DNA from 2 places in the Bordetella sp. 15P40C-2 genome. Region 1 is predicted to be linked to the other one. Evidence: predicted binding sites of a transcription regulator. Region 1 holds the regulator's gene; the other holds the start of a gene.
The links. The regulator LexA, encoded in region 1, represses DNA repair genes until DNA is damaged. The targets are predictions, from matches to a motif close to ACTGTATNNNNATACAGT.
Positions count from the first base shown of each region.

Region 2: a site for LexA is predicted at 9,726-9,743, ahead of GOQ25_RS12005 (DNA topoisomerase IV subunit B). Genes of this name have one in related genera too.

Region 1 covers NZ_WSJA01000014.1:165,985-181,820, reverse strand. Annotated here, with positions in the region: gene GOQ25_RS06415 (ABC transporter substrate-binding protein) at 1-1,427, opposite strand, end outside; gene gltS (sodium/glutamate symporter) at 1,786-3,021, shown strand; gene GOQ25_RS06405 (TAXI family TRAP transporter solute-binding subunit) at 3,137-4,606, shown strand; gene GOQ25_RS06400 (TIGR00645 family protein) at 4,680-5,231, opposite strand; gene GOQ25_RS06395 (hypothetical protein) at 5,372-5,662, shown strand; gene GOQ25_RS06390 (DUF2513 domain-containing protein) at 5,676-5,945, opposite strand; gene GOQ25_RS06385 (hypothetical protein) at 6,141-6,458, shown strand; gene GOQ25_RS06380 (cold-shock protein) at 6,727-6,930, shown strand; gene GOQ25_RS06375 (cold-shock protein) at 7,197-7,403, shown strand; gene tig (trigger factor) at 7,626-8,936, shown strand; gene clpP (ATP-dependent Clp endopeptidase proteolytic subunit ClpP) at 8,939-9,592, shown strand; gene clpX (ATP-dependent Clp protease ATP-binding subunit ClpX) at 9,692-10,990, shown strand; gene lon (endopeptidase La) at 11,242-13,704, shown strand; gene lexA (transcriptional repressor LexA) at 13,980-14,672, opposite strand; gene GOQ25_RS06345 (amino acid aminotransferase) at 15,058-15,836, opposite strand, start outside.
Region 2 covers NZ_WSJA01000025.1:252,939-268,774, reverse strand. Annotated here, with positions in the region: gene GOQ25_RS12035 (ankyrin repeat domain-containing protein) at 1-54, shown strand, start outside; gene GOQ25_RS12030 (epoxyqueuosine reductase QueH) at 524-1,204, opposite strand; gene glnE (bifunctional [glutamate--ammonia ligase]-adenylyl-L-tyrosine phosphorylase/[glutamate--ammonia-ligase] adenylyltransferase) at 1,314-4,103, opposite strand; gene GOQ25_RS12020 (YhdP family protein) at 4,183-7,848, shown strand; gene rho (transcription termination factor Rho) at 7,935-9,194, opposite strand; gene trxA (thioredoxin TrxA) at 9,310-9,636, opposite strand; gene GOQ25_RS12005 (DNA topoisomerase IV subunit B) at 9,949-11,910, shown strand; gene parC (DNA topoisomerase IV subunit A) at 11,985-14,300, shown strand; gene sugE (quaternary ammonium compound efflux SMR transporter SugE) at 14,422-14,736, opposite strand; gene GOQ25_RS11990 (CDP-6-deoxy-delta-3,4-glucoseen reductase) at 14,942-15,836, shown strand, end outside.

The sequences.
Region 1 (15,836 bases):
CATTCGCCCTTTTGCTGCTGCTGGCCGTTGGGGCCATGTTGATTGACGAGCGAACTGACTGGATCGTTATAGCCGGCCGAGTTCGACCAGTCACGAATACCCCGGGGGCTGGACGCATCATAGATTTGCGACCAGTTCTCGACCATCTGCATCTGTACATTCAGGCCTACCGACCGCCACATCTCCACCATGATCTGCGCCTTTTGCACTTGACCGGTGTAGTAGTTATTCAGCACACGGTAAGGGATCACCTCGCCCTGGTAGCCGGCTTCTTTTAGCAGTCGCTGTGCCAATTCGGGGTTGTATTCCGGCGTGTGGTGGTTCCGATCGAACATTTCGCCGTAGAACTCGAACTGCAGCCCTTGGGGAACGACTGTGCGCCCGCCCCACATCATTTCCACGATCAGCTGACGATCGATTGCGTGCGCCATGGCCCGTCGCACGCGCGGATCGGCCAGGACCGGGTGATGCTTATCGAAGCAAGTGATCTGATGATTAATAATGGGCCCGCCCACAGCCTCAAGCTTGGACGCGGACTCGATCGTCTTGATCTGATCGGTCGGAATATCGGTAGCGAAATCGTATTCGCCCGCCAGCATCCCATTGATTCTCGAGGCGACTTCGGGCACTTCATAAAAGTGCACTTCGTCCACCTCCGGCGCTCCACCCCAATAGTCGGCGTGTTTCTCCAGAATCAGATGCTGATCCTTTTTGTACGTCTTCACCTTGAACGGCCCGGTGCCTACGGGTGCCGAGGCCCACGCCTGCCAGTCGCCCGCCTCTTGATATTGCCGTTTGCTGATAATGTCGCAGCCCATGCGCGCCAAACGACCTTCCAACGTCAGGTCCGGCACCGCGTTCACGAATCGCACCGTATACGGATCGAGCACCTCGACGGCTTCCAGCGAGGGCCACAGCCGGCGGCCCACCGCGGCAACTTCGGCGGGACAGCGTGTGCCCGACGCCCGATGCGCTGCGGCGTTATCCGTGCGAATCGTCTTGGCGCCCTCGCCACGGTGCGGTGGGGTGTCGCCGAACATGACGTCCGGTCCAAAGCTGAAAGCCACATCTTCAGCCGTCATCTCATCGCCATTATGAAATCGCACTCCGCGGCGAAGACTGATTTCAATGGTTTTGTCGTCAATGCGGCGCCATGACTGTGCGAGGCCCGGCTGCAAACTCAGGTCTCCCAGCACGTCCATCGCGATCAGAGGTTCCAGTAGCGAGGGGAGCACCCGTTTGCCGACGTTGCTCTGTTCCCGCAGGGTGGACAAGGTGCCGTTATTACTGATTCCAGAGACCGCGATGCGTAGAATCCGTTTTCCTCCGGATGGCTGATCCCGGTGCTGCGCCCATCCCGGCGTAGAAACGGCAGTGGTGATTACCCCAGCGGTGAATGCGAGCCACTGACGGCGGCTGATGTTCATGTAACGGCCTCACTTAGATTTCGACGGGTGCTTGTTTCCCAAGCGTCCCGGCAGTCTAGGCAGGGCGTGTTGCGGTCGCGTGACGGTAGCGTGATATTTTGATGACAGTCGACCCATTGGCACATACCGCAACAAAGCCTGCAGTTAGGGCCATCTTGGCGGACAAAAACGCTTTTTCTCGTGCTTGGCGCCGACACTCTCGGAGTTGGTCGGATTTCCCTACGGAATCTTCCGTCGTCACATGTCACTGGTTATAAAATGCCTCGCTCGCTGCGGGCCGCCCTGCGGTGGTACACGGCTAACAGGCGAGCGCATGCATCTCCAATCCAGATTGAATTGACGTAGGGATAACACTTTGATGCTGTTCGAATTCGATGCAATGAGCACGCTGGTCATTGCGATTGTGGTCCTCTTGATCGGTCGGGCGCTCGTGAACCGTATCGGTTTCCTACGTCGCTACAGCATTCCCGAGCCTGTCGTAGGCGGGTTGCTCGCTGCCGTATTGATTACGGTTTTGCTGTTTGGCGCGGACGTCCAAGTCGCCATGGACCTTTCGTTACAAACCCCTTTGATGCTGGCCTTCTTTGCGACGATTGGCCTGGGCGCCGACCTGCGTACGCTACTGAAGGGGGGCAGAAGCCTGATCGTCTTCTGGGCGTTGATGATCGGCATGCTTGTTGTGCAGAACATCGCGGGCATCACCGCCGCATGGGCGATGGACTTGCACCCGCTGGTCGGGCTGCTGTCAGGCTCCATCACCTTGCTGGGCGGGCATGGCACCGGCGCGGCCTACGCGGGTCGTTTCGCCGAAGTCGACAACCTGCAAGGTGCGATGGAGCTGGCGATGGCCTGTGCGACATTCGGACTGGTGCTGGGCGGTGTCCTGGGCGGTCCAGTCGCGCAGCGGCTGATTAAACGCAACAAACTATCCAAGGAGACTGCCGTTACGCCAGGCGTACCGGCGGCTGCTGCTGAGGCGGCCGAAGTTCAGCCAGACGAAACCGCCTCGGGCGCCAAGACCCTGACGCCGATTTCGTTCATGCATAGCCTGTTGCTAATCGTGGCCTGTGTCCTCTGCGGGCGATGGCTTAGCAACGTCGCGCAAAACGAATATGTGACGCTGCCGAGCTTTGTGTGGACGCTGTTTACGGGCGTCGTATTGCGCAACGGTCTGTCGTTTGCCCGGCTCTATAAAGTCGATGACAACACCGTGGCGCTATTAGGGGGCGTGTCCCTATCGTTGTTTCTGGCCATGGCGTTGCTCGCGCTGCGTCTGTGGGAGCTGGTGTCGCTTGCATTGCCCATTCTGGTGGTGTTAGCTATACAAACCGTGCTGGCGGCGATTTACATCACCTACTTGACGTTCCCTGTAATGGGACGCAACTACGACGCCGCGGTGATTTCCGCAGGCCATTGCGGTCTGGCGCTGGGCGCGACCCCGACCGCTATCGCCAACATGCAGGCGATCACGGCCAAGTACGGGCCCTCGCCACAGGCGTTCTTGATTATTCCGATCGTGGGAGCATTCCTGATCGATATCACAAACGCCTTGTTTTTACAGGGTTTTCTGACTCTCCCGATCTTCGGCTATTAAATAAGTCGCTCCCATGCTCAGGCTCTCCGTCTCTTCATGCCCCGTACCCGCCGCGCGTGGCACTTCGCTCTGGTCTTGCACTGTCCGCTACCAGTGGCTCGCACTTTGCCTGCTTTTGTTGACGTTTCTTACCGGCTGCGCTCGCGGTCCGGATGAGGCAGACGTGCGGGATGTGGTGAGCGAACGCCTGCGTTCGGCCTTTCACGACCCGCTACTTGAAATCGCCAGTCTCAAACGCATGGGCAGCGCGTCCCTGGCCGCCGGTGGTGACGGCGCGGCGCGCATGATCGTTTATTACAACGCGCGTTTCACGCTGGAGCGTGATTACCGATTTTCGGACTGGGATGCCCTGAACCCGGCGGCGCTGGCCAGTCTGCTGGGTGCCACTGAGCGTGGCATCAGCGGCATTCAGAGCACGGGCAACGCCGCGGGCGATTCCTTGCTGGTGCACGGCTCGGTGACATTCAGCAAAGAAGACGACGGCGACTGGAAACCCGTCCTCTTTGTGCCTCCCGAGGCCCCCGACGCCGTACCGGTGCAAGATCAGGCCAGCGAAACCGCGCGCGAACTCGTCGAACCGATCATGGAGCGTTTCTCCGTCATGCCGCCTTCGCAGGCCGCCGCCTCGCGCGCCATCATCGCGGAAGAACTGCAGGAGGCGATGCGCCAAATCGACTTGCGGCTGGATAATCTGCAACGCGTACTCGTCGTGGCCGGGGGGCAACCCAGCGGCGAGTACGCCGTGGTGGCCAAAGAAATCGCAACGCTCGGCAAGCCTGTCGGCGTCAGGGTCGCCGCCACCACTACCGAGGGCAGCGTGCAAAACGCGCAACTGTTGCGCAGTCATTTCGCCACCGTCGGTATCGTGCAAAGCGACGTCGCGCTGATGGCATTTCAAGGGACAGGTCCTTTTGCCGCACAGGGCGCGGCACCGTCGCTGCGCGCATTAGGCAGCCTGTTCCCAGAAGCCGTGCAGTTCGTGGTGCGCGCCGATGGCCCGACGTCGGTGTCGGCCTTGCGGGGTTTGAAAGTCGATCTCGGTCTGCCCGCCTCTGGGACGCGCAACACCGCATTGGCAGTGCTAGAGGCCCACGGCTTGCGAGAGTCCGACATCCAGGCCTCCGACATGGGCCCGGTAGAGGCCGGCCAAGCGCTCGCGCGAGGAGAAATCGACGCCTTCGTCACCGTGATCAGCGCTCCCGAACGCCAATTGCAGCGTTTGGCCGCCGATAACGCGATCCGCATTCTGTCGCTGTCGCCCGAGGCCGTTGCGATGTTGGCGCGCAACTCGCCCGGCATCGTGCCAATCATGCTGCCCGCAGGCACCTATCCGGGGCAGGACACTGCCGTGCGCACCGTGGGCGTGGCGGCACTGCTGGTTGCGACCACCAGTATGTCGAACGCCGAGGTACGCCGGGTATTGACCGGCGTCTATACAGGCATCGACTTCGTCGCGGCGGGCAGCTCTGCCGGCGCCATGATCTCGCTGCGCCATGCGCTCACTGGCATCACCATCCCGCTGCACTCTGGCGCGGAGGCCTTCTTCGCTGAAACCAAGGCGTCAGAAGTACAGACGGCGCAATAGCGCCGCCATCGCCTGCTGTCAGGCGCTATTTGGCTGGCAGGACGCCCGGCGTCCGCCAGTCAGGCTACATTGCTCAGTGGTCTTTGCTCGCCGATGCCAGAAGCTTGTCGACATAGGCAATGCCGATCGCAGACAGAATAAAGGTGACATGGATAATGGTTTGCCACATGACGCCAGTCTCCGTAAAGCGCGAGTCGGGCGCGCCGATATTGCCTGCTTCAATAAACGTACGCAGCAGGTGAATCGATGAGATGCCGATGATGGCCATCGCCAGTTTGACCTTCAATACACTGGCGTTCACGTGACTCAGCCACTCAGGGCTATCCGGATGTCCTTCGAGGCGCAGTCTCGAAACAAAAGTCTCGTAGCCGCCCACGATCACCATCACGAGCAGGTTCGAAATCATCACCACATCGATCAGTCCCAGGACGATCAACATGATTTCGAGTTCGCCAAACGAAGACGCGTGTGTCACCAGGTGCCACAGCTCCTTCAGAAACAGCAAAACGTAAACCGCCTGTGCGACGATCAGTCCGAGATAGAGCGGGAGTTGCAGCCAGCGCGAACTGAATATCAAAGCTGCAAGTGGAGGTAAGGCGTGGGAACTACGGGCGTGACGAATCATGCTGCGTCGGAATTTGTCGAAAAAAGGGGCGAGAATTCTACCAATCAGGACAGCCACGACGTTGGCTCATGGCCTGCGGTGTGACAATTCAGACTGCATGCTATGCTGCCCGCCACCTATTCATAGGATGAGTGCATACCGTGCAAGCGTATGAGTCCGTCTTTTGGGGAATGGCTATCGTGGTGCTTGCGGCGCTGGCCGGGGGCGCGCTGGCGGGGTGTTTCAGGCGTCGTCGTAACAGCCTGATCGGCGTGGCGCTACAGTCCTGCGTGACCACCATTGTTGTCGCCTTTCTGGCCACGCAAGGACCGGCCGCGGACATCACGACTTTGCTCGCCGTGGCGGCATTATTGTTTTCCCTGGTGATCGGCACGGCGGCAGCATTGCTGACCCACCGCGTGCGCGGGCATCGGCCGATGCACCGCGACTAGGCTGTCTCAGCCTCTACTCTTCGTCTTCTTCTTCCTGTTCCAGCGCATCATGGCCTTTCCAGGTCAAGCGCCAGCCTGCCGAGGCTTCGCCATTGACCGCGGCAGGCGCGATAAGGCCCGCGTCCAGCAAAATATCCAGATGATGCGTGATCGTCGCATCGGTCAACTCATCAGGGATACTGTCCCGCACAGCATTCACGAGCTCGTCTTGCGATAGCGCCGCGGCGTCTGCGTCGCGCAGCTCGCTTAACATCGTCACTACCAAATCAAAATCGCGTCGCATAGCCATCCTTGCTATCTGTTGATTGAGCGGCCGCCCATCTGACCCACACATACCGCACGGTCAGGCTTTGGCGGACGCAAGGCATACAGGTTAGGGTAAATCCGGGTCTGCTCATAGTGTTTTTTTCAATTATCGCCATCGCAAGACTGTTATAGTCCCGACCCCCGCGTACCAATGCATGAAGGAGGCACGCTCGTGGAAATAACCAGCATCAAGATCTCGGACATCGCTGGCGGCGTCGCGCTCGCGACCACGCTGGACGGTGAACGCATCGATAGCTACGTCATCGCTGGCGTGTCAGACCTCGAGGCCATCGCAGAGATCGTTCCCGCCGAAAAAGTCCAAGCCGGTGCCGATATTCACGCCACTATGGTCGACGATATCGAAACCGCGCAGGAACAGGTGGATCAAGTCCTCGAGAATGTGAATCCTGGAGACGTTGCAGTGTTTTTTTGCGCCGATGAGGACGCCTATAACGCTGCACTCGACCTCTTAGGCCTTCCCATCGACTGATTTTTGGGGCGCATATGACAGTGATGCGCGCCAAAAGTTCCCAAAAACCCGACAATCAAGTTGCGCTTTGTTGCATTATTGGTACGCGTTTTTGAGGAATATGTTGACTTGTCGGGACAACCTGACGATAGTGACGGCACACGATCTCAAGCGTTGTGATTTTCGATCAGTGCAGTGCCTCTCCGGCCGGCGTTATTGTTCTACTGTCCCCTTCTTGATTGATTCGTGACTCCCGGGCATGTTGCCCACATTATTTAGGAAATACAGTATGGAAACCGGCGTTGTTAAGTGGTTCAACTCGGAGAAAGGTTACGGCTTCATCACCCCCGAAGCTGGCGGTAAGGACCTGTTCGCGCACTTCTCGGAAATCCAAGCCAACGGCTTCAAGTCCCTGGAAGAGAACCAGCGCGTCAGCTTCGTGACGGCTAACGGCCCCAAAGGCCCCCAAGCGACGAAGATCCAAGTTCTGTAATCCACAGATCTAGGAACTGAATCCGAAAGCCCCGCAAGGGGCTTTTTTGTTGCCCGCGCCATCGCGGCGAAACATTCCCTCGTCGTACAAAACTTGTTTCCATTTGAAAGTTTGACGTCAGCCCGCGCGCCTCATAAACTGGATTTGCGAGATTTTCAAGCGACATGGTGTCGGTCTCATTGGCGCCCAGGTACCCGCAGTTTGTTGCCCATCCTTGACGATCTAGCATCCCGCGAGCAATCGCTTCAGTAGGTAAGGACACTCTCATGGCAACAGGTATCGTCAAGTGGTTTAACGCAGAAAAGGGCTATGGTTTCATTACCCCCGATGATGGCAGCAAAGACCTCTTTGCCCATTACTCGGAAATTCGCAGCGATGGATACAAGTCGCTGCAGGAAAATCAGCGCGTGAGCTTTGAAGTCGGGCAGGGCCCGAAGGGCCCCAGCGCAAAGAACATCACCGTCGCCGGCTGATTCTTCGGGCAGGCGCGTGTGAGCCTCGCCCCTGTTAGCGCAACGCTTTCAGGGGCGTTTGCTCGTTCGAGCACTGCGCCCTTAGCGACTGGACAGGGGCCGAGATAGACGCCGTACGCCGGGCTTAAGCGGACCCTTGGCAGCGGTTTTCGCAGCCTGGTCCAACTTTCCGGTAAAATGCCCGGTTTACCCGTTCGTTCACCCATTTCTTGGATAATTTTGATGCAGCCTGTGGTTGAAACCCTCTCTGGTCTGGAACGCCGCTTGGATCTGTCGGTTTCCGTGGCCGACGTCGAAAAGGAAGTCCAGGCGCAATTGAAGCGCGTCGCCCGTACGGCCAAAGTGCCCGGGTTCCGTCCTGGCAAGGCCCCTCTGGCCATGCTGGAACGTAGCCACGGCCCTGGCATCCGCTACGACGTGATCAATGGCCAAGTCGGCCGTGCGTTTGAACAAGCTATCGAAGCCGCGAAGCTGCGTGTCGCTGGCACTCCTTCTCTGGAGCCCAAGACCGAAGGCGTCGCCGAAGACACGTTAGCCTTTACGGCCACGTTCGAGGTCTATCCTGAAGTCGCCGTGCCGGACCTGTCCGCGCTGGCCGTGACCCGCTACGAGACCCCGGTCACCGACGCCGAAGTCGACCAGACCCTCGACGTGCTGCGCAAACAGCGCGCTACGTACGAAGCCCGTGAAGACCGCGCCGCTGCCAGCGGCGACCGTGTCACGCTCGACTTCGCCGGCACTATCGACGGCGTGCCCTTCGAAGGCGGCAAAGCCGAAGGCTTCTCGTTCGTGCTCGGCCAAGGCCGCATGTTGCCTGAGTTCGAAACGGCCGCGACCGGCCTGAAGGCTGGCGAGACCAAGGTCTTCCCGCTCAGCTTCCCCGAAGACTACCAAGGCCAGGAAGTCGCTGGTAAAACCGCTGAATTCACGATCACCGTGAAGGAAGTCGCCGAAGGCGTGTTGCCCGAAGTCGACGGCGAGTTCGCCAAAGCCCTCGGCCAAGCCGAAGGCGATGTCGAAAAGCTGAAGGCCGACATCCGCGCCAACATCGAGCGCGAAGTCAAAGCCCGTTCGCAAGGCCGCACCAAGGCCAGCGTCATGGACGCCCTGGTCGAAGCCGCCAAGTTCGACGTGCCCAAGGCCCTGGTCGACAGCGACGTGGAAAGCCGCGTTCAAGCTGCCCGCGAAGAGCTCAAGCAGCGTGGCATCCCGAACGCCGAGTCGGTGCCCATCCCGGCCGAAGCTTTCAGCACCGAATCGGAACGCCGCGTGCGTCTGGGCCTGTTGGTTGCCGAGCTGGTCAAGCAAGCTCAATTGCAAGCCAAGCCCGAGCAAGTCCGCGCTCGCATCGAGGAATTCGCGCAGAACTACGAGCAACCGGCTCAGGTTGTCAGCTATTACCTGTCCGACCGTCAGCGCCGCGCTGAAATCGAAGCAATCGTGCTCGAAGACAACGTCGTGCAACACGTGCTCGAACAAGCCAAGGTTACCGAAGAGCAAGTGCCCTTTGATCAGTTGATGGGGATGGCGTAAGTATGCAGAGGTTTACCGATTTCTATGCAGCAATGTACGGCGGGTCTTCGGTCACGCCGACCGGCCTGGGTTATATCCCCATGGTCATCGAGCAGTCTGGTCGCGGAGAGCGTGCCTATGACATCTATTCGCGCCTGCTGCGCGAGCGTCTGATCTTCCTGGTTGGCCCGGTCAATGACAACACGGCCAATCTGATCGTGGCGCAGTTGCTGTTCCTGGAATCGGAAAACCCCGATAAGGACATCTCGCTATACATCAACTCGCCTGGCGGGTCGGTGTATGCCGGGATGGCCATTTACGACACCATGCAGTTCATCAAGCCCGATGTTTCGACATTGTGCACGGGCTTGGCGGCCAGCATGGGCGCATTCTTGCTGGCGGCTGGCAAGAAGGGCAAACGTTTCACGCTGCCTAACTCGCGCATCATGATTCACCAGCCGTCCGGCGGTGCCCAGGGTCAGGCTTCGGATATTCAGATCCAGGCTCGCGAAATCCTGGACCTGCGCGAGCGTTTGAACCGCATTCTGGCCGACAATACCGGACAGCCGGTAGAGAGAATCGCCGTCGACACCGAGCGCGACAACTTCATGTCGGCTGAAGATGCGGTATCGTATGGGTTGGTGGACAAGGTTCTCGCATCCCGCTCCGAGGGCTAAGCTCGCGGTAAAACCCGGAGCAGTGCGGTGACGTCCAAGTAAGCGTTGAATACGCCGGCCCTGTGGCTGGCGCATTCTCACCAGAGATACGAAACACATATGCCTGATAAAAAGGGACCGGCCGACGCCAAGGTGCTGCACTGCTCGTTCTGCAATAAGAGCCAGCACGAAGTCCGCAAGCTGATCGCGGGGCCATCCGTGTTCATTTGCGACGAGTGTATCGACCTTTGCAATGACATTATCCGCGAGGAGGCTCAGGCCACCGCGCGCGCGGCCATTCGATCTGAGCTGCCTACGCCGGCTGAGATCAAGACTTTCCTGGATCAGTACGTTGTTGGTCAGACGCTGCCCAAGCGCATGCTGGCCGTAGCGGTATATAACCACTACAAGCGTATTCGCCACGGCGAAATCAAGGGCGACGAAGTCGAGCTGTCCAAGAGCAACATCATGCTCATCGGGCCCACCGGCTCGGGCAAGACCTTGCTGGCGCAGACGCTGGCTCGCATGCTGAACGTCCCGTTCGTCATGGCAGATGCCACCACGCTTACCGAAGCCGGTTACGTGGGCGAGGACGTCGAAAACATCATTCAAAAGTTGCTGCAAAACTGCAACTACGAGGTAGACAAGGCACAGCGCGCCATTATCTACATCGACGAGATCGACAAGATCTCCCGTAAGTCCGACAACCCCTCGATCACCCGTGATGTATCGGGTGAGGGCGTGCAACAGGCGCTGCTCAAGCTTATCGAAGGCACCGTGGCTTCCGTGCCTCCGCAGGGCGGACGCAAGCACCCGAACCAGGATTTTGTCCAAGTCGACACCACCAACATCCTGTTCATCGTGGGCGGTGCGTTCGACGGCCTGGAAAAGGTGATCCGTGATCGTACGGAAAAATCCGGCATCGGTTTCTCGGCTTCGGTCAAAGCCAAGTCCGAACGCGGCGTGGGCGAACTGTTTAGCGAAGTCGAGCCCGAGGACCTGATCAAGTTCGGCTTGATCCCCGAGCTGGTTGGTCGGCTGCCCGTGGTGGCCACGCTGGACGAGCTGGACGAAGCCGCGCTGGTTCAGATCTTGACCGAGCCCAAGAACTCGCTCATCAAGCAATTCCAGAAGCTCTTCGCGATGGAAGGCGCTGAACTCGATGTACGGCCCGGCGCGCTCAAGGCGATTGCTCGTAAGGCGCTCAAGCGCAAGACCGGTGCGCGTGGTCTGCGCTCGATTATCGAGGGTGCTTTGCTCGATACGATGTACGACCTGCCGTCACAAGGCAACGTCAATCGTGTCGTGCTTGACGAAAACGCCATCGAAGGCGACGGCAAGCCGCTATTGATTTACGCTGAAGAGGGCGAATCGTCCGATAAATCGGATCAATCGCAGGTTCGCGGTGCGGCGGCTTAACACGGCTGACATACTAGCAACAGCGAGTAAACGGAACGGCGCGCGCCGAGCGCGCGCCACTGTGACGCAGCCGGCCGCTGAGTAGGCAAATGACCCGTTTTGTAACGGGTTTTTTTGTGTTTTGCTGCCCCTCTGCACGACGATAGCTTGAATTTTCGGCTATTGTTCCCATATGAGACGTGATGACGAGGATAGCTGGGTTTGCCTGGCGTCCGCTTTTCACTACGCCGAGTCAAATCAAGGAATCCGATATGTCTGCCAGCCAGACCCTGCCTTCTGAACCCATCGATCTGCCGCTGCTGCCGTTGCGCGACGTGGTGGTGTTCCCGCACATGGTTATTCCGCTGTTTGTCGGGCGTCCTCGCTCGATCAAAGCGCTGGAAGTCGCCATGGAGTCGGGCAAGAGCATCATGCTGGTCGCGCAGAAATCCGCCGGCAAGGACGATCCGACTCCCGAAGACGTCTACGAAATCGGTTGCGTCGCAAGCATCCTGCAGATGTTGAAACTGCCCGACGGCACCGTCAAAGTTCTGGTCGAAGGCACGCAGCGCGCGCGTATCGATACGATCGATGACGCCGAAACCCATTTTGTTTGCCGTGTTACACCGGTAGAACTCGACGTCACTCAAAGCTCTGAAACCGAAGCCTTGCGCCGCGCGATCGTCGCGCAGTTCGAGCAGTACGTCAAACTGAACAAAAAGATTCCGCCCGAGATTCTCACTTCGCTGGCGGGCATTGACGACGCGGGCCGTCTGGCCGACACCATCGCCGCGCATTTGCCGCTCAAACTCGAGCAAAAGCAAAGCATGCTCGAGGTGCTGGCCACGTCCGAGCGCCTGGAAGGCCTGCTGACCCAGCTCGAAACGGAAATCGACATCCTCCAGGTCGAAAAACGCATTCGCGGCCGGGTCAAAAAGCAGATGGAGAAGTCGCAGCGCGACTACTACCTGAACGAACAGGTCAAGGCCATCCAGAAAGAGCTGGGCGAGGGCGAGGAAGGCGCCGACATCGAAGAGCTCGAAAAGAAAATCATCGCGGCGCATATGCCGAAGGATGCGCGCAAGAAGGCTGACGCCGAGCTGAAAAAGCTCAAGCTGATGTCGCCCATGTCGGCCGAAGCGACGGTTGTGCGCAACTATATCGACACGCTCATCGGCCTGCCTTGGAAAAAGAAAAGCAAGATCAACAACTCGATCGGCAACGCCGAGAAAGTGTTGGACGACGATCACTACGGTCTTGAAAAGGTCAAAGAACGCATCGTCGAATACCTGGCCGTGCAACAGCGCGTCGACAAGGTCAAGGCACCGATCCTGTGTCTGGTTGGCCCTCCGGGCGTGGGTAAAACTTCGCTGGGTCAGTCCATCGCGCGTGCGACCAACCGCAAGTTCGTGCGGATGGCGCTCGGCGGTGTGCGCGACGAGGCAGAGATTCGCGGCCACCGTCGCACTTATATCGGCTCGATGCCCGGAAAGATCTTGCAGAACATGAGCAAAGTCGGGGTGCGCAATCCCTTATTCTTGCTCGACGAGATCGACAAACTTGGCATGGACTTCCGTGGTGATCCCGCGTCCGCGCTCCTCGAGGTGCTCGACCCCGAGCAAAATCACACGTTCCAGGATCACTACATCGAAGTCGATTTCGATTTGTCTGATGTGATGTTCGTGGCGACCAGCAACACGCTGAATATTCCGCCCGCGCTGCTGGACCGTATGGAAGTCATCCGTCTGTCGGGTTACACCGAGGAAGAGAAAATCCATATCGCACGCGATCACTTGCTGCCGAAGCTCATGAAGAACAACGGCGTCAAGGAAAGCGAATTGGTCGTGGATGACTCGGCATTGCGCGACATCGTTCGCTACTACACCCGTGAAGCCGGTGTGCGGGCCCTCGAGCGCGAAGTGGGCAAGATCTGCCGTAAAGTCGTCAAGGAACTGCTGGCTCAAGCCGACGAAGCCAAGGCGTCTGGCAAGGCAGCATCGGCGCCGGTCACCCCCGTGCACGTGGATGCGGACAACCTCAGCAAATATCTGGGCGTTCGCCGCTATTCGTTCGGTATGGCCGAGAAGGAAAACCAGATCGGACAGGTGACAGGACTGGCCTGGACTGAAGTGGGCGGCGATTTGCTCACCATCGAAGTCGCGGACATGCCTGGCAAGGGCGCTATTCAGCGTACCGGCTCGCTGGGCGACGTGATGAAGGAATCGGTTGAGGCAGCGCGCACCGTCGTGCGATCGCGCGCGCGCCGTCTGGGCTTTGCCGATACCGTCTTTGAAAAGCGTGACATGCACGTCCACGTGCCCGAAGGCGCCACGCCTAAAGACGGTCCGTCGGCCGGTATCGCCATCACCACCGCAATGGTGTCGGCCTTGTCGCGCATTCCTGTACGGGCAGATGTGGCGATGACGGGCGAAATCACGCTGCGCGGGGAAGTCCTCGCGATTGGCGGGCTCAAGGAGAAACTCCTGGCTGCTCACCGTGGTGGCATCAAAACCGTGCTGATCCCCGAGGAAAACGTCAAAGACTTGGCGGAGATCCCGGACAACGTCAAGAACCAGCTGGAAATCATTCCGGTGCGCTGGATCGACAAGGTCCTGGAACTGGCGCTCGAGCGCATGCCCGAGCCCCTGGCCGAGGATGAAGTCGTAAAGGAGCCTCTGGCGGCGAAAGCTGCGGAAAGCTCCAGTGCGACGGCTGATCCTGTGATTAAGCACTGATCGCGGCAACCAGCGGGCGTCCGTAAGGGCGCCTGTAAGTAACACTGCTGCACAAAAGCCCGCGGCTGCAGACGTCGATACGACTGCAGCCGCGGGCTTTTGTGTTCGGCGGCAACGGGTCTTCGCTTCGTTATGGCGAGACCAGGCCCTGAATTCCTATGGGGATTTGGGACATTCCTTCGATAGCACAGCAGACTACTTCACGTTGCGCCATGCCTCGCGCTTACAGGTCCAGACACACCGCGCCTGCAGCGTTAGCGCGACAACAATATTTTTCAGTGCAACGCGTGAGTGCGGATCAGGCCGACGGCAATGCCTTCGAGCGCAAATTCTTGCGTGCCATCGACGCGAATCGGCTCAAATTCCGGGTTCTCGGGCAATAATTCGATATGTCCCTGGCGGTGCTGTAGACGCTTGACTGTCACGTCGTCGCCCAGGCGCGCTACGACGATCTGGCCATTGCGTGCCTCGGCAACGCGCTTGACGGCCAGCAGGTCACCTTCCAGGATCCCAGCATCGCGCATACTCATGCCGCGAACCTTGAGCAAATAGTCAGGCGTTTGCGCAAACAACCCCGGATCTACGCCGACTTCACGTTCCACATGCTCGGCGGCCAGGATGGGGCTGCCTGCGGCCACGCGTCCTACCAGGGGCAGCATTAACCGCGTAATCGTTTCCGTCGCCATGCCCACCAACGTGGAGGCAGCAGCGGCCGCTGACGAGCTCTCGCGCGCGGCGGTGGCTGTCTCGACCGATTCGATCAACCGAATGCCCCGCGAGGCGCCTGCCGTCAGCTCGATCGCGCCTTTACGCGCCAGGGCTTTCAGATGGTCCTCGGCGGCGTTGGGCGAACGAAATCCCAATGCGCGCGCGATCTCGGCGCGCGTGGGGGGGAAACCGGTGCGTGCCACCGTCTGCCGGATTAGGGTCAAAATTTCCTGTTGGCGAGCGGTGAGTTTGGTAGCCATGGCAATGATCCGCGTGGACTGTATGAATATACAGTCAGGATTCTGGACGAGACGGCTCGAAAATGCAAGTCGACCGCGTTGCGATGGTGTGGCGCGGGGGGCTCGCTAGCGCGGTGTCGCCTAATTGCCGCCAATAGCGTCGAGTTTCTACCCGGTCGCGCACGGCACTGAATGAACGTGATCCGCCAAAACCGGCCAAAAAAAGCCCCTCCGCTATCTTTGTCCTGAGCTGCACCCCAAAGTTGGACATACATCCGACTTCTTGGGATCGGCGCACCTTGCATTGGGTCGGATTCTCGTACGACCCGTTGCGACAGTTCGTTGGGGAGGGGCTTTCTCGATCGAGGCAACGCTTGCGCGCACCTCGATCTCTGTGACGCAATGCTTACTTGATCACCGCGGCAATGGCTTTCGCCACCGTATCGATGTTACGGCTGTTGAGCGCCGCGACGCAGATACGGCCGCTGCTCACCGCGTAGATACCGTGCTCTTCGCGCAAGGTATCCACCTGCGCTGAGGTCAGACCCGAGTACGAGAACATGCCGCGCTGTTGCAGCACGAAGCTAAAGTCTTGCGTCGCACCGGCGGCCTTGATCTTTTCGACCAGCTGCTGACGCATCAGACGAATACGATCGCGCATGCCAGCGAGCTCTTCTTCCCAAAGGGTGTACAGCTCGGGCGTGTTCAGCACCGACGAAACTACCGTGCCGCCGTGGGTGGGCGGGTTCGAGTAGTTCGTACGGATGACGCGCTTGAGTTGGCTCAGGACGCGCTTGGCTTCGTCTTGGTTGCCCGCGACGACCGTCAGGGCGCCGACGCGCTCGCCATACAGCGAGAACGACTTCGAGAACGACGAGCTGACCAGCATCGTCAAACCGAGATCGGCAAACATACGGACCACGGCGGCGTCTTCTTGCAGACCGGCGCCAAAGCCTTGGTAGGCGATGTCCAGGAACGGCACCAGATTGCGTGCCTTCACGACCTGAGCGATCTGTTCCCACTGCTCGATCGTGGGGTCCACGCCGGTCGGGTTATGGCAGCAAGCATGCAGCACGACAATCGTCTGTTCCGGCGCGGCTTGCAGGGAAGCCAGCATGCCTTGGAAGTCCAGACCGTGCGTCGCGGCATCGTAATACGCATAGGTGTCCACCGGGAAGCCGGCGC
Region 2 (15,836 bases), on a different contig from region 1:
CATGGCGGCCTCACGCCCATCCGATTTGCGCGCACGCCGTTCCCCCGTGTGTAAAGCACGTAGGCCGGCTACGAACGGTTGCTGAGCCTTCGCATTTGTCTCGTGTTTTCAGACTGATCCACGTGTTCGACAAAGGCGGGAATTCAGATAATAGGGATCCGCATATCAGCGAGCTTTATTGAGGCTACTATGATGCTTGATCCCTTAGAGGCCGCATTTAGTACCGCGGCACGTCCATCTTCGCTGCTGCGCCACGATAACCTGCACAGGTCGCAGGGGCGGCTGACGCGATGGCGTCAGCGTTCGTCAACGCGCAGTTGCAGAATTGTCGCGATACGCGTCGCAGCCAAGCACCCAGCGAGATGCCGGCATCCCGTCCGCTCGCGATGAAGGAATGCTCGAACGGTGACGCTTCCGGTGAGTGAACGAATAGCGGTGCTGCCAAAAGAGCATGCAAGGATGATCGCGCTACCAGTTAGCGCGTCATCCTTCTAGAACCAGGCAGCAAGGCCCGGATGCCGGTTTAATCCTTCAGCGTGGTCAGATCGACCTGTTCGGATTTGCCGTAAAACTTTACGCCAATATGAATACGGTCGCGGCCCTGCGCGCGGCGGTGCCGGTTGGTATCGCGCAGCGAATACACGCAGCCGCAGTATTCCTGCTGGTAAAAATTTTCCCGCTTCGAGATTTCGATCATCCGCTGCGAGCCGCCACCCTTGCGCCAGTTATACGTCCAGTAAACCAGATCGTCATAGCGCGACGCGGCACGTTCGCCGCAGCCATTGATCTGGTTCATGTCCTTCCAACGCGAGATGCCCAGCGAGCTGGTGATCGTGTCAAATCCATGCTCATGTGCATACAACGCGGTGCGCTCAAAGCGCATGTCGAAACATACGGTGCAACGCTCGCCACGTTCGGGCTCGTTCTCCAAGCCCTTGACCCGGTCGAACCAGTTGTCCATGTCGTAATCCGCATCGATGAACTCGATGCCGTGTTTCTCGGCAAACCGGATGTTCTCCTGTTTGCGGATTTCGTATTCCTTGACCGGATGAATATTCGGGTTGTAGAAGAAAATCGAATACTCGATACCCGACGCATGCATGGCCTCCATGACTTCGCCAGAACAGGGCGCGCAGCAGGAGTGCATCAGCACTTTGCGACGGCCGTCGGGCAGTTCGAGTTTGGGGCGCACAATTTCGGACATGGCTTGGGTGGGATCGTAGCGGTAAAAGGCCTTATTTTACGACTATTTAGCGATACCTGCGGGCGTCATCAATCACACACAAGGCCAGACGAGCCCGCACGGTACTCGACTAACCGAACACGGTGTCCCATAACGCGGTCACGGCGGCGCGTTCCTCCACCAGGCGGTCTTGCGGCACCCGCGCCTTCTCGACGCCTTGCAGGCGCAGGGCATGCTGGGTACGCCGCAAGGTTCGATAGGCATCGCCGGCTTGCTGCGCCAGCTCAGCCGGAATGAGCCCCGCCTCGCCTGCCAGGCGCAGCAATGCGATGTTGCCCAAGTTATTCACCAGCACACGATGCGTCGCCGAATAGCACAGCACCAGATATTGCGTGACGAATTCCACATCGACCATGCCGCCACGATCGTGTTTCAGGTCGAAGTCGCCGCTGTGATTGGGATGCCCCGCGCTGATCTTGTCGCGCATGGCGAGCACTTCGCCACGCAGTGCCTCGACATCGCGCGACTGGATAAGGACCTCGGCGCGGATGCGTTCGAATCTGGCGCCGACCGTAGTGTCGCCTGCGGCATAGCGCGCACGGGTGATCGCTTGATGTTCCCATGCCCATGCGTGTTGCGACTGATATTGCTCGAATGCCTCGACCGATACCGCTAGCAGCCCGGCATCGCCGTCGGGTCGCAAACGCAGGTCGACTTCGTACAGGCGTCCAGACGAGGTCATGGTGGATAGCCAGGAGGTCATGCGACGACCGAGCTTGGCATAAACCTCTGCGGCATCCTCCCGGGGGTCGTCAAACAGGAACACCAGATCCAGATCAGACGCGTAGCCCAGCTCCTTGCCCCCCAGCTTGCCATACGCGATCACGGCGAACTGCGGTTGCGCATCGGCGAGTTTATTGACCAGAGGCCAGACGCGGCGGATGGTTTCCGCAAGCAGCATATCCGCCAACGCCGATAACTGATCGCCTAGCGCCTCGACCGTCAGTTCGCCTTCCAGATCCTGGGCCAATAGTTGAAAGCTAGCCTGACGCTGCACATCGCGCATCAGGTTCATTTGCCGTTCAATATCGGGGCTGCCGTCGGGCAGTACGCAAGCATCCAGATCCGCCGTGAGCTGACGCGCGATCTGCGCGAAGTCCAGCGGTTCGAATAGCGTGCGCCAGTCGATCAGGCTGTCCAGCAGCAACGGGTGCTGATTCAGATATTGCGCAGCCCAAGGGCTGGCTGCGACCATACGCGCCACGCGGGCCAGTGTGTCGGGATATTCCGCCAGCAGGGCGAGATAGGCGCTGCGCTGGGCGATGGTTTCGATCAGGTCCAGCAAGCGGGCGGCGGCATGCTCGGGCGCGCTCGTCTGCGCAGCGGCACGAATCGCTGCCGGCAATAAGGTGTCCAGCCGACGCCGGCTGCTGTCGGGCAGGGTGCGGATACGATGACTGTTCAACAGCGATTCCGCTCGCCGCAACAGGTCGTCGGCTTGCTCACAGAACGCGTCTTTGATCTGTTCTGCCAGGCGGCTCTCGGCGTCGTGCTCGTCACCATCGTCCTTCGAACTGTCGGCGCGCGCGCTGCTGGACGCGTCGGGCTTTGCGTCGTCCACATCGCCCATGCCCGCCAGGCGGAAGGCATTGCGAAAGGTCTCGCTCACGAAGGCACGATGCTCGGACAGCGTGCGCTCGAATTGCGCCGCGTCCAAACCGAGAGCAGCCGCAAGCCTAGCTCGCCCATCGGTATCGCCCGGCAGCAGATGGGTTTGCTCGTCCTCGCGATATTGCAGCGTATGTTCCACCCGGCGCAAAAACCGATAGGCCGCCTCAAGCCGTTGTGCGTCTTCTTCGCTGATGAGTCCGGCGTTGCATTCGGCATGTAACGCATCGAGCAGACCGCGTCGTTGCAGCGCGGGCATACGGCCGCCGCGCACGAGTTGCGACAGTTGCACCACGAATTCAATCTCGCGGATGCCGCCGTCTCCGAGCTTGATGTTGTTCGCGCTATCGACGCCATTGCGCGACAGCGCGCGGCGTTGCCAGTCCTGCCGAATGCGCTCGCGCAGCGCGCGCAGCGAGGCCAGCGCGTCGAAATCAAAATATTTGCGATACACAAAAGGGACGCGCAGGCTCTCGAGCTGCTGTGCTTGCGCCGTGTTGTCGCTATCGGGAAAGGCCTGGGCCGGCATCAAGCGCGCCTTGAGCCACGCGTAGCGCTCCCATTCGCGGCCCTGAGCCACCAGATAATGTTCCAGGGCGTCCAGGCTCCATGCTGGCGGACCCGCATCCCCATCGGGCCGCAAGCGCAAATCGGTGCGGAAGACTTGCCCATGTTCGTCGGCCTCGGACAGCACCGGCATCATCCGGCGGGTCAGGCGGCCATAGAACTCGTGATGGCTGATGCGGCGTGGCCCATCGGTCTCGCCTTCCTCGCCATAGAGCATGATGAGATCGATATCGGACGACACGTTCAGTTCGCAGCCGCCCAGTTTTCCCATCCCCAGGATTAGCATCTCTTGGGGGGCGCCCGTGGCCGGATCGCGCGGGACGCCGTGCGTTTGCACGAGCTCGCCGGCGACGCTGCGGTAGGCGGCGCCCACCGCCAGGTCCGCCAGTGCCGTCATGGCCCCCACGACCTCTTCCAGCGAGGCCAAGCCCGCCAAATCCCGCACCATCAATGTCGTAAAGACACGTTCCCGCAGTCGGCGCAGCACCTCCCGGCATTGCGGAACCGGCAGGATAGCCGGTGCGTCGGCGCCGACCAGTTCGGCTTGCCAACAAGCCAGCGCATTGGGGGTGACGGCATGCCGGGCCGCGATTTCCAGCCACGCCGCCAAGTCGGGATGCGAATCCACGCGACGACGAAGATAGCCGGACCAGGCGAGGGCGGGAGCAAGAACAGAGGCGGACATTAGTGTGGTGGCAGACGGAACAACGCGTTTCAGGTATAAGGGGACGATACCTTAAGACACGTTTTCTGCCCACATCCCTGTGCTGTCATTTACCAAAGTCCTACGCGGTTTATTCTGGGCCGCGTTCACCGTGTATGTCCTGGCGGCAGGAATTCTGCTGGGCTTGCGATATTGGGTATTGCCCAATATAGACCAATGGCGTCCTCGTATCGAGGGCTACATCAGTCAGGCTCTGGGCCAGCGCGTGCAAATCGGCCAAATCGAGGCGAATTGGCGGGGACTGAATCCGGCAGTCAGGTTGGACTCCGTGCTGGTGTACAACGCCGAGGATCTGCCGGTATTGAAGCTGCCCACCGTCTCCGCGGTGTTGGGTTGGCGCAGTATCCTGGCGCTATCGCCGCGATTTCTGAGCCTGCGGGTGGATGGCGCGGATATTACGCTGCGTCGGGATGAGGATGACCGAGTTTGGGTAGCGGGGCGTTCATTCAAGTTGGGACAGTCGGAAACCAACGACGACCCCGGTTCGGCGGCGGTATGGAAATGGCTAGGTAAGCAGCGGGACTTGGCCGTGGCGGGCGGTACGGTGCATTGGCAAGACGAGTTGCGTCATGCACCGGTCGTGACCTTCAACGACGTGACCATGCGATTGTCCAATGGTCTGCTCAGCCATCGTGTAGCGGTGTCGGCGCGCCCGCCGCAAGCGTTGGCGCAAGCGATCAATATTCGCGGTGAGTTTCAGCGGCAGTTGCTCAACGTCAGCCGATCGAGCTGGACCGGCGAACTTTATGCCCAACTGGACGACGCCGAGCCTCAGGCATGGCGGCCTTGGGTGCCGGCGCCGGCCGTGGCCGGGCGTATGGCGGCGCGCGCGTGGCTCACATGGGAAAAGGGAGAGCTCACCGACTTGTCCGCCGACGCGCTCGTGCGCGAATTGCGCTGGCAGGCCGAGCCGCGCGACCCTGCCCGCCCAGCGCCACTGGAGAAGCTGCCAGCCGTTAGCGTGACATCCGGCTCCCTGCACGTTCAGGGCCCGCCCGCGAGCATGATGCAATCGATCGATCCGCCCAAGTCGAGTTCGCGTAAAGAGGACCCCGGCGGCATCGAAGTCCGAGCCGAGCTGAACGGACTGGCCACCACGCTGCCGGGCATGTTCGAGCCCGCGCAACTACAAGTCGATGCCGCGAAGCTGGACGGTCGCGTACAGCATTTCGCGCATCAGCCTCTCCAGGTCGATGTGCGCGCGCTTAATCTCGCCAACGCGGACTTGGAAGCTCGCTTGCAGGGACGCTGGAGTTCGCAGGGCAAGACCGCTGCGGGCAGTGCCGATATCTCAGGCACGCTGGTCCGTGGCAGTATGCCGGCCATTTACAAATACCTGCCTGTGACCGTGAACGTCGAGGCGCGCGAATGGCTCGCCCGTGGCTTGCCCGCGGGCCAGGCGCGTGACGCGGCGGTGACCGTGCGTGGCGATCTGGACGATTTTCCGTTTGAGGACGAGGGCGATGAAGGCGAGTTCCGGATCGCGGGCGCCTACCACGACGCGATCGTCGACTATGCGCCGCCAGGCGAGTTTGGCAAGGGCTGGCCGCGTCTGGAAAAGATGAATGGCAATTTTGTCGTCGACAAAGTCAGTTTGGCGCTCGATACCCCGGGCGGGGGTATCGCCCACACGGGCAAGGGCCAAACGTTGAAGCTGGGTGCGGTCAAGGCCTCCATTCCCAATATGGAGCATGGCGCGACCTTGTTGTTGGATGGCCGCATCATGGGATCCGTGCCGGCCTATCTCGCGCTGGCCAAGAATTATGAACTCGGCGAGTTGATCGGCGGCTTGCTCGATGAGGCCGAAGGATCGGGCGAATGGACCGTTCCGTTAAAGCTCGAAGTGCCCCTGCTGCATGCGGAGGACACCAAGGTCAACGGTGCCGTGGTTTTTAAGGACAACAACTTTCGATTCGTGCCAGAGATGCCGATGCTGCACGGCGTACGCGGCGAGCTGGCATTTTCGGAAGAAGGGGTACGCGTGCCCAATGTGCAAGCCCAGTTCCTGGGCGGTCCAGCGCGCGTGAGCGGCAAGCTCGAGCGCCCCGAGGATCGCTTGCATGTCGAGGGCACGGTGACTGCCGCGGCGGTCAGAGCCTGGGCCGGCGTTCCGTTGCTGGACCGTTTGTCCGGCCAAACTGCCTATACCAGCCGGATCGGTGCCGGGCCGGGTGGGGCGTTGGATATTTCGTTGAGCTCCGATCTGGCGGGGCTAGGTATCGATTTTCCGGCGCCTTTGGGCAAGGATCGGGCCGCCAAACTGCCACTGAAAGCGCATTGGGGGGAAACAGGCAACAAGGGTGGGCAGGATCTGCTGTCGGTCACGCTAGGGTCTGACTTGTCGCTGCAGCTCGAGCATGACCGCGATTCCAAGGATCGATATTTCGGGCGTGTCGCGTTGGGGGTGAACCAGAAGATCGCTTTGCCGGATACGCCGGGTTTGGCGATGGATATTCAACTGCCTGAATTGAATCTGGACGCATGGAAGGAGGTCGCCGCGTCCGTGGAGTCGCCGGGAAAATCTTCCTCGACCGTATCTGCCGACACGTTACTGCCCGCGCTGGAGCAGATCCGGCTGCGTGTCGATAAGCTGCGCGTCTCTGGCTGGGATGTCGATGATGTCACGCTGACGGCGCAACGCCCCAGGCCCGCAAATTGGCAGTTGGACATCGATGCGAAGCAAGTCAAGGGCTCGGTCTCGTGGCAGGAGGCCTCAGGCGCGATCGCTGGACGCGTGGTGGCGCGATTTAAGCACTTGTCTCTGGGTAGGCAGGCCGCGGTCGCCTCCAGCATGCCGGTTCACGAAGGCGCTTCGCCAGACGAAGACTTGTCGCACATCCCGGCGATTGATCTGCAGGCGGATCAGTTCGTCCTGTATGGAAAAGATGTCGGCAAGCTAGATGTGCAGGGCACGAATCTGGAGCGCGGCCAAACTTGGCGACTGGACAAGCTGCAGATCGCCAACGACGCCGCCCGCCTCGATGCGACCGGGCTGTGGCGCTTGCGCGGTGCGGAACGAGGCCTGGAGGTCGATACCAAGGCACAGATACAGGATTTGGGTGAACTGCTGGCCCGCCTGGGCTATCCCAAGCATGTGCGCGAGGGTTCGGGCACCATCGAAGGCACGCTCGCGTGGCGCGATTTGCCCTGGACCCGGGATCTGTCCAAGCTCGACGGGAAGTTGCAGGTCAGCCTGGATGACGGTCGTTTCTTGACGGTCGAATCGCGCGGCATGCGCGTCCTGGAGCTATTGTCCCTGCAGTCGCTACAACGCCTCGCGACCTTCGATGCCAATCCGGCCGATGCTCTGCGCGATGGATTGCCCTTCGACACCATACGGGGTGATTTGGCCTTGAACAAGGGCGTGGCTCATAGCGAAGGGTTCAAGCTCAACGGCCCGGTGGCAACGATCGCACTGGCTGGCGACACCGACCTCGTGGACGAAGTGTGGAACCTTAAGGCCGTGGTCATCCCCAATCTGGACGCGAGCGGCGCGGCCGTCGTGGCGGGGTTGGCGGTCAATCCGCTGGTCGGTCTGGGCGCCTTCCTGACGCAGTGGCTCTTGAAACGCCCTCTCGCGCGGGCCATGACGTTGGAGTATGCCGTCACCGGCACGTGGGACGATCCGAAGATCGAACCGATAGGCGGCCAGGATAAACCCTCCAAGACCCAGCAGCAGGCGGTCGAGGAACATATCGAGCACTAATCGGCCATAAAAAAAACGGGCGCCACCTGTATGGGGCGCCCGTCTCGGACCAGATCGGAGCCACTGCGTGGCCCCATCAAGTCGTTTTACTTCTTCTTCATCATGTCGAAGAATTCCGCGTTGGTCTTGGTCGCGCGCATCTTGTCCAAGATGAATTCCATCGACTGAACTTCGTCCATGTCGTGGATGAATTTGCGCAGTACCCAGACTTTTTGCAGCAGATCGGGCTGGATGAGCAGCTCTTCGCGGCGGGTACCCGATTTGTTCAGGTTGATCGCCGGATAGACGCGTTTTTCGGCAAGACGACGCTCGAGGTGGACTTCGGAGTTACCCGTGCCCTTGAATTCCTCGTAGATCACTTCGTCCATGCGGCTGCCGGTTTCGATCAGCGCCGTACCCAGGATGGTCAGCGAGCCGCCTTCCTCCAGGTTACGCGCCGCGCCGAAGAAACGCTTGGGCCGTTGCAGCGCGTTGGCGTCCACCCCGCCGGTGAGAACCTTGCCGGATGCCGGCACAACCGTGTTATAGGCGCGGGCCAGACGGGTGATGGAATCCAGCAGGATCACCACGTCTTTTTTCATTTCCACCAGACGCTTTGCTTTTTCGATGACCATTTCGGCGACCTGCACGTGGCGGGTGGCGGGTTCATCGAACGTGGAAGCGACGACTTCGCCGCGCACGGTGCGCTGCATTTCCGTGACTTCCTCGGGGCGTTCGTCGACCAGCAGGACGATCATGACCGCGTCCGGGTAGTTCGTCGTGATGGCGTGCGCGATGTGCTGCATCATCACGGTCTTACCGGATTTGGGGCTTGCCACGATCAGGCCACGCTGGCCTTTGCCGATCGGGGCAAAGATGTCCATGATCCGACCGGTCAGGTTTTCTTCGCTCTTGATGTCGCGTTCCAGGCGCAGTGGCTGATTCGGGTGCAGCGGCGTCAGGTTCTCGAACATGATGCGATGCTTGATCGCTTCGGGGGGCGCGCCATTGACCTTGTCGACTTTCACCAGCGCGAAATAACGCTCGCCGTCTTTGGGCGTGCGGACTTCGCCTTCGATGGAGTCACCCGTGTGCAGGTTGAAGCGGCGGATCTGCGAGGGCGAGATGTAGATGTCGTCCGTGCTGGCCAGGTACGAGGTTTCTGGCGAACGCAGAAAGCCGAAGCCGTCCGGCAGCACTTCGAGCACGCCGTCGCCAAAAATCTGCTCGCCTTGCTTGGCTCGCCGCTTCATGATGGCGAACATCAGCTCCTGCTTGCGAAAGCGGTTGGCGTTTTCGATTTCCAGGCCGGCGGCCATTTCCAGCAACTGCGAAACGTGCAGCGCCTTCAGTTCATTGAGGTGCATCGCGTTGAAAAGGGGATAGTAGAGAAGGGTCTTGGCGGCAGGCCACGGACGGGCCTGCGCGGTAGTCTAAGCCAGACGCCAGCCAAGCCGGCGCAGGTACATAGCCCGTAGTGTATTACAACGCGCCGTCCAAGAATGCGGTCAATTGCGATTTCGACAGTGCGCCGACCTTGGTGGCGGCTGCCTGGCCGTTCTTGAACAGCATCAGCGTCGGGATACCACGGATGCCATATTTGGCGGCGGTGTCCGCGTTTTCGTCCACGTTGAGCTTGGCGACCACGAGGCGGCCAGCGTATTCGCTGGCGACTTCTTCGAGCAGCGGGGCGATCATCTTGCAGGGACCACACCAGGCGGCCCAGTAGTCGACCAGCACCGGCACGTTGGATTGGATCACATCGGCTTCGAAGCTGGCGTCGCTGACGTTCTTGATTTGCTCGCTCATGGTAATTCTCGGTTGGGCGGCATCTCGGGCGCCAGGCGCCCCTGCCATATTGTTCTGGGTAAAAAAACTTGTGATTTGATAAGCATACCACTGTTGAAATCAACAGGGTTTGCAAGTTTTGTGTAGGATGATGCGCTGCAAACGTCGACGCCGGACGCGGAGTTTTATGTTTTTGCCGCGGGCGCGCATTTGCAAAGAACCTATCCTACCGAATTTGAGACTGGTCAGGACCTGCGCAACCTACCTAAGGCCGCGCAAAATCTAGACTAATCCGTAAAATGTCGGTTTTTTTCCACAGATCTTGGGGATAACTTGGCTACACCACGTTACACCGAAGCCTCCATCCGAGTTTTGAAGGGGCTGGAGCCGGTGCGTCAGCGCCCGGGCATGTACACCCGCACCGAAAATCCCCTGCACGTTGTGCAGGAGGTCATCGATAACGCCGCTGATGAGGCGCTGGCCGGCTACGGCAAGCAGATCCAGGTCACCCTGCATATCGACGGCAGCGTCACAGTCGAGGACGATGGCCGCGGGATTCCCGTGGGTCTGCATCCCGAAGAAAATGCGCCGGTCGTCGAACTGGTCTTTACCCGCCTGCACGCGGGCGGCAAATTCGACAAGGCCGCCGGTGGGGCGTATGCGTTCTCTGGCGGTCTGCACGGCGTGGGCGTGTCGGTCACCAATGCGCTGGCCACGCGGCTGGAGGTCACTGTCTGGCGCGACGGGCAGACTAACCGTCTGGTTTTCAAGGACGGCGAGGTGGCCGAGCCGCTCGCGCCTTTTGCCGAGGGCGGGCGCAAAAAGTCGGGCACCCGCGTTCGCGTCTGGCCCGATGGCAAGTATTTCGACAGCCCGCAAATTCCGTTGAACGAGCTGCAGCACCTGTTGCGCAGCAAAGCCGTGCTGCTGCCGGGTGTGAAAGTCACGCTCGCCAACGAAAAAACGGGCGATACCAAGACCTGGCAATACGTCGACGGTCTGCGCGGCTATCTGGCCGAGGCATTGGCCGGTGCCGAACTCATGGTGCCATTTTTTGAAGGCCAGCAATACGCGGGCGCCGACCATGAGAACTTCGCCGAAGGCGAGGGCGCCCAGTGGGTGGTTGCCTGGACTGAGGACGGCAATGCCGTGCGCGAGTCGTACGTCAATTTGATTCCGACGCCTGCGGGCGGCACGCACGAATCGGGTTTGCGCGAGGGGCTGTTCTCCGCTGTAAAGGGTTTTGCCGAGCTGCATAGTCTGTTGCCCAAGGGTGTGAAACTATTGCCCGAGGATGTGTTTTCCCGCGCAAGCTTTGTGCTGTCGGCCAAGGTGCTCGATCCGCAGTTCCAGGGCCAGATCAAAGAGCGGTTGAACAGCCGCGATGCGGTGCGTCTGGTGGGAGGCTTTGCCAAGAGCGCGCTCGATCTTTGGCTACACAGCAACGTCGAATACGGCAAAAAACTCGCCGAACTTGCCATCCGGCAGGCTCAGGCCCGCGCACGTTCCGCGCAGAAAGTCGAAAAGCGCAAGAGCTCCGGCGTGGCAGTGTTGCCCGGCAAGCTGACCGATTGCGAATCGTCTGATTCGTCGCGCACCGAAGTGTTCTTGGTCGAGGGCGACTCGGCCGGCGGTTCGGCCAAAATGGGCCGCGACAAGGAATTCCAGGCCATCCTGCCGCTGCGCGGCAAGGTGCTCAATTCCTGGGAAGTCGACCGTGATCGCCTGTTCGCAAATAACGAGATTCACGACATCGCGGTGGCGATAGGCGTGGACCCGCATGGCCCGAACGATTCGCCCGACTTGTCTGGCCTGCGTTACGGCCGCATCTGCATCTTGTCGGACGCGGACGTGGATGGCTCGCACATTCAGGTTCTATTGCTCACCCTGTTCTACCGTCATTTCCCTCGCCTGATCGAAACTGGGCATGTCTACATCGCGCGTCCGCCGCTTTTCCGGCTGGATGTTCCCGCGCAAGGCAAACGCCCGGCGCGCAAGATCTATTGCCTGGATCAAGGCGAGCTGGAGGCCGCGCAGGACAAGCTGCGCAAGGAAGGTGTGCGCGAAGGCTCATGGAGCATCAGCCGGTTCAAGGGTCTGGGTGAAATGAACCCCGAGCAGCTTTGGGAAACCACGATGAATCCCGATACGCGCCGCTTGCTGCCCGTAGGCTACGGCACGCTCACGCCCGAGGACACCACGCGCATGTTCGACATGCTGATGGGCAAGGGCGAATCTTCGCAGCGGCGTTCGTGGATCGAGGACAAGGGCAATCTGGCGGAGCTCGATATCTGATCGCGGCCTGACCGTCAGCCGGGCGGCCGATACGGCTGCCCGTCGCCCCACCGTAAAAGCAATTTCGAATACACATGACTGACAGCAATCAACCCGGCTTGTTTGACGAGCCCGCCGGCGAGGCCGACGAGGCCATCACGCTAGGCCGCTATGCCGAACAGGCCTATTTGGATTACGCCGTTTCCGTGGTGCGTGGGCGCGCGCTGCCCGATCTGGGAGATGGTCAAAAGCCCGTGCAGCGTCGCATTCTGTACGCGATGCAGGACATGGGCCTGGGCCCCGGTGCAAAGCCCGTGAAGTCCGCGCGTGTGGTCGGCGATGTGCTGGGTAAATATCACCCGCACGGCGATCAGGCCGCGTATGACGCGATGGTGCGTATGGCGCAGGATTTCTCGCTGCGTTATCCCTTGATCGACGGCCACGGGAATTTCGGCTCGCGCGACGGCGATAACGCCGCGGCGATGCGTTATACCGAAGCGCGCCTGACGCCGTTCTCGCGCCTGCTGCTCGACGAACTGGACGAAGGCACGGTCGATTTCGCGCCCAACTACGATGGCAGTCAGCAAGAGCCGCAGATGCTGCCGGCGCGTTTGCCGGTGATGCTGCTCAACGGTGCGTCGGGTATTGCCGTGGGCATGGCGACCGAGATTCCGTCTCATAATCTGCGCGAGGTCGCCAAGGCCTGCGTTGCGTTGATCAAACACCCGAATCTGCCCGACGCCGAATTGCACGCCCTGATCCCTGGGCCCGATTTCGCCGGGGGCGGCCAGGTGATCACGCCCGAGGCGGACATCGCGCAGATCTACCAGAACGGCCGCGGCTCGCTAAAGGCGCGCGCTCGCTGGCAGTTCGAGGAAATGGCGCGTGGGCAGTGGCAGCTGGTGGTTACCGAATTGCCGCCGGGCACCTCGGGCCAAAAGGTCCTGGAAGAAATCGAGGAAATCACCAACCCCAAGGTCAAGGCAGGCAAGAAGGCCCTGACCGCCGAGCAGCAACAGGCCAAGGCCGTGATGCTGAACCTGTTGGATGCGGTGCGCGATGAGTCGGGCAAGGATGCCGCGGTGCGTCTGGTCTTTGAACCCAAGACCTCGCGCGTGGATCGTGACGAATTCGTCAATACGTTGCTCGTGCAAACCAGCATGGAAACCAGCGTGCCGATCAACCTGGTGTGCATAGGCACCGATGGTCGTCCGCGTCAGAAAGGCCTGCGCCAGATCCTGACCGAATGGGTGGCTTTCCGCACCGATACCGTGGTGCGCCGCACGCGCCATCGGCTGGACAAGGTCACCGACCGTATCCATGTGCTCGAAGGCCGGATGCTCGTCTATCTGAACGTGGACGAGGTCATCCAGACCATCCGCGAATCGGACGAGCCGCGCGCCGCGTTGATGCAGCGTTTCTCGCTGTCCGAGCGCCAGGCCGAGGACATTCTGGAAATGCGCCTGCGTCAGCTCGCGCGCTTGGAAGGCTTCAAGATCGAGCAGGAACTGACCGACAAACGCGACGAGCAGACGCGCTTGCAAGAGCTCTTGGACAACCCCAGCTCGCTGCGCCGTCTGTTGATCAAGGAGATTGAAGCAGACGCCAAACAGTATGGCGACGATCGCCGTACCTTGATCGAGACGGCCGAACGCGCGGTGCTGGAAACCAAGGTGCTGGATGAGCCGGTGACCGTCATCGTGTCGCAGAAAGGCTGGCTGCGCGCGCGTCAGGGCCACGGGCACGATGCGTCGCAGTTCACGTTCAAACAGGGCGATGATCTGTACGGCGCATTCGAGTGCCGTACGACCGATACGCTGATCGCGATTGGTGACAACGGGCGGGTGTACACGGTTGCCGTCTCGAGCCTGCCATCGGCGCGCGGCGACGGGCAACCGGTCACGACGATGATCGATCTGGCGTCCGGCACGCGCATCGTTCATAGCATCGCCGCCGCGCCGGACAGCCGCTGGTTGATCGCGACGCAAAGCGGCTTTGGTTTCGCGACCAAGCTCAGCGATATGACTTCCCGTCAACGCGCGGGCAAACAGTTCATCACCGTGGAAGACGGGGACGCGCTGCTGCGCCCCGTGCCCTTGTTCGAGGGGGCGACTCAGCTTGCGTTGTTGTCGGCCAAGGGCAAATTCCTGGTCTTCGGTCTGGACGAGGTCAAATCGCTGTCTGGCGGTGGACGTGGCACCATTCTGATGGGCTTGGATGGCGCGGACAAAGTCGATCAAGTCGTGCCAATTGGCGCGGCAGGGGTGCGTGCGGCTGGGATTTATCGCAATAAACACACCGAAGATATCCTCGCCGGGCAAGCGCTGGCGCCCTATGTGGGTAAGCGCGCCCGCAAAGGCCGTGCGCTGGATGTGCGTCCGAAACAGCCGGTGCTGTCGCCGGTGTTCTGAGGCTGTAGCGGGTAGGGCGGGCTGTAGCGCCCGCTCAATGAAAATGTGGGCGGCTATCCATCGGGATAGTCGCCCACATTATTTTTGTTCGCGCGCGAAGGACCGCGCGCGAAAACGGCAATTAACTCGCCAGCTTCAACCCGATCAATCCTGCCGCGATCAATAAGACGCTGATCACGCGCATCGGGGATAAGGCTTCCTGGAACAACACAATGCCGCAGATGAACGCACCCAGCGCGCCGATGCCCACCCATACCGCATAGGCCGTACCTAGCGGCAGCGACTTCATGGCGACAGACAGCAGCCAGACGCTGACGACCATGCCGATCAGGGTGATTGCAGAAGGAACCAGGCGGGTAAACCCCTCGGTATATTTGAGACTGACCGCCCAAACAACCTCAAACAGCCCCGCCAATAAAAGAATAATCCAGGCCACGACATGCCCCTATAAAACCGCCGGCGCTGTGCCGGCAACTGGGGCCGTCCCCGAAAGTGACGCAACCGGCGAGGTGCCGGCAGCCGCCCCGGGCCGTCCCGGTGCGGCAAAAATTATAGAATAGCAAATTGACCGTCGGGTAGCGGTTGTAGCGTTTTGCCAACCATCGCCCGGCGCCGCGCATTTTTTCACCAGATTCGTATCCATGAGCTTCCAGGTCACTGTTCAACCCAGCCAGCATCAATTCACCGTCGAAGCCGGTCAAACCGTGCTGGACGCCGCCCTGGCCGCTGGCATCGTGCTGCCGTACAGCTGCCGCAATGGCGCGTGTTCCAGCTGCAAAGGCAAGGTGGTGTCAGGCGAGGTGGACGCGGGTGAATACCCCGCGCAGATTCTCTCGCCGGAAGAGTTGGCCCAGGGCTATACCCTGTTCTGCCAGGCCAAAGCCCAATCGGATCTGGTGGTGGAGTCGACCGAGGTCCGTCTGGCGAGCGATATCCAGATCCGCAAGCTGCCCGCGCGCGTGCAGGAAATGTCCCTGGCCGCACCCGACGTGACCGTGTTGCGTCTGCAGCTGCCCGCGGCCGAGCCGTTCCGCTATTACGCGGGCCAGTACGTCGAAATCATTCTGAAAGACGGCAAGCGTCGTAGTTATTCGATGGCGAATGCGCCGCACAACGGCAGCCCGATTGAGCTGCATATCCGTCATATGCCGGGTGGGGTGTTCACCGATCATGTATTCGGGGCGGGCGCCACGCAGATGAAGGTGCGCGAGATCCTGCGCCTGGAAGGTCCGTTCGGATCGTTCTTCCTGCGCGAGGATTCCAATAAGCCCATCGTGTTGCTGGCCAGCGGCACCGGGTTTGCGCCGGTCAAGGCGATTGTCGAGCATATGGCGCATCACAACATTCAACGCCCGGTCGCGTTGTACTGGGGCGGTCGCCGCCCCGTGGATCTGTACATGAGCGAGCTGGCCCAGTCGTGGGCGCAGACCTTGCCGGATTTCAAGTTCATCCCGGTGGTGTCGGATAGCCTGCCCGAGGATGGCTGGACGGGTCGTACCGGGTTTGTGCACGAGGCCGTGATGCAGGACCTGCCGG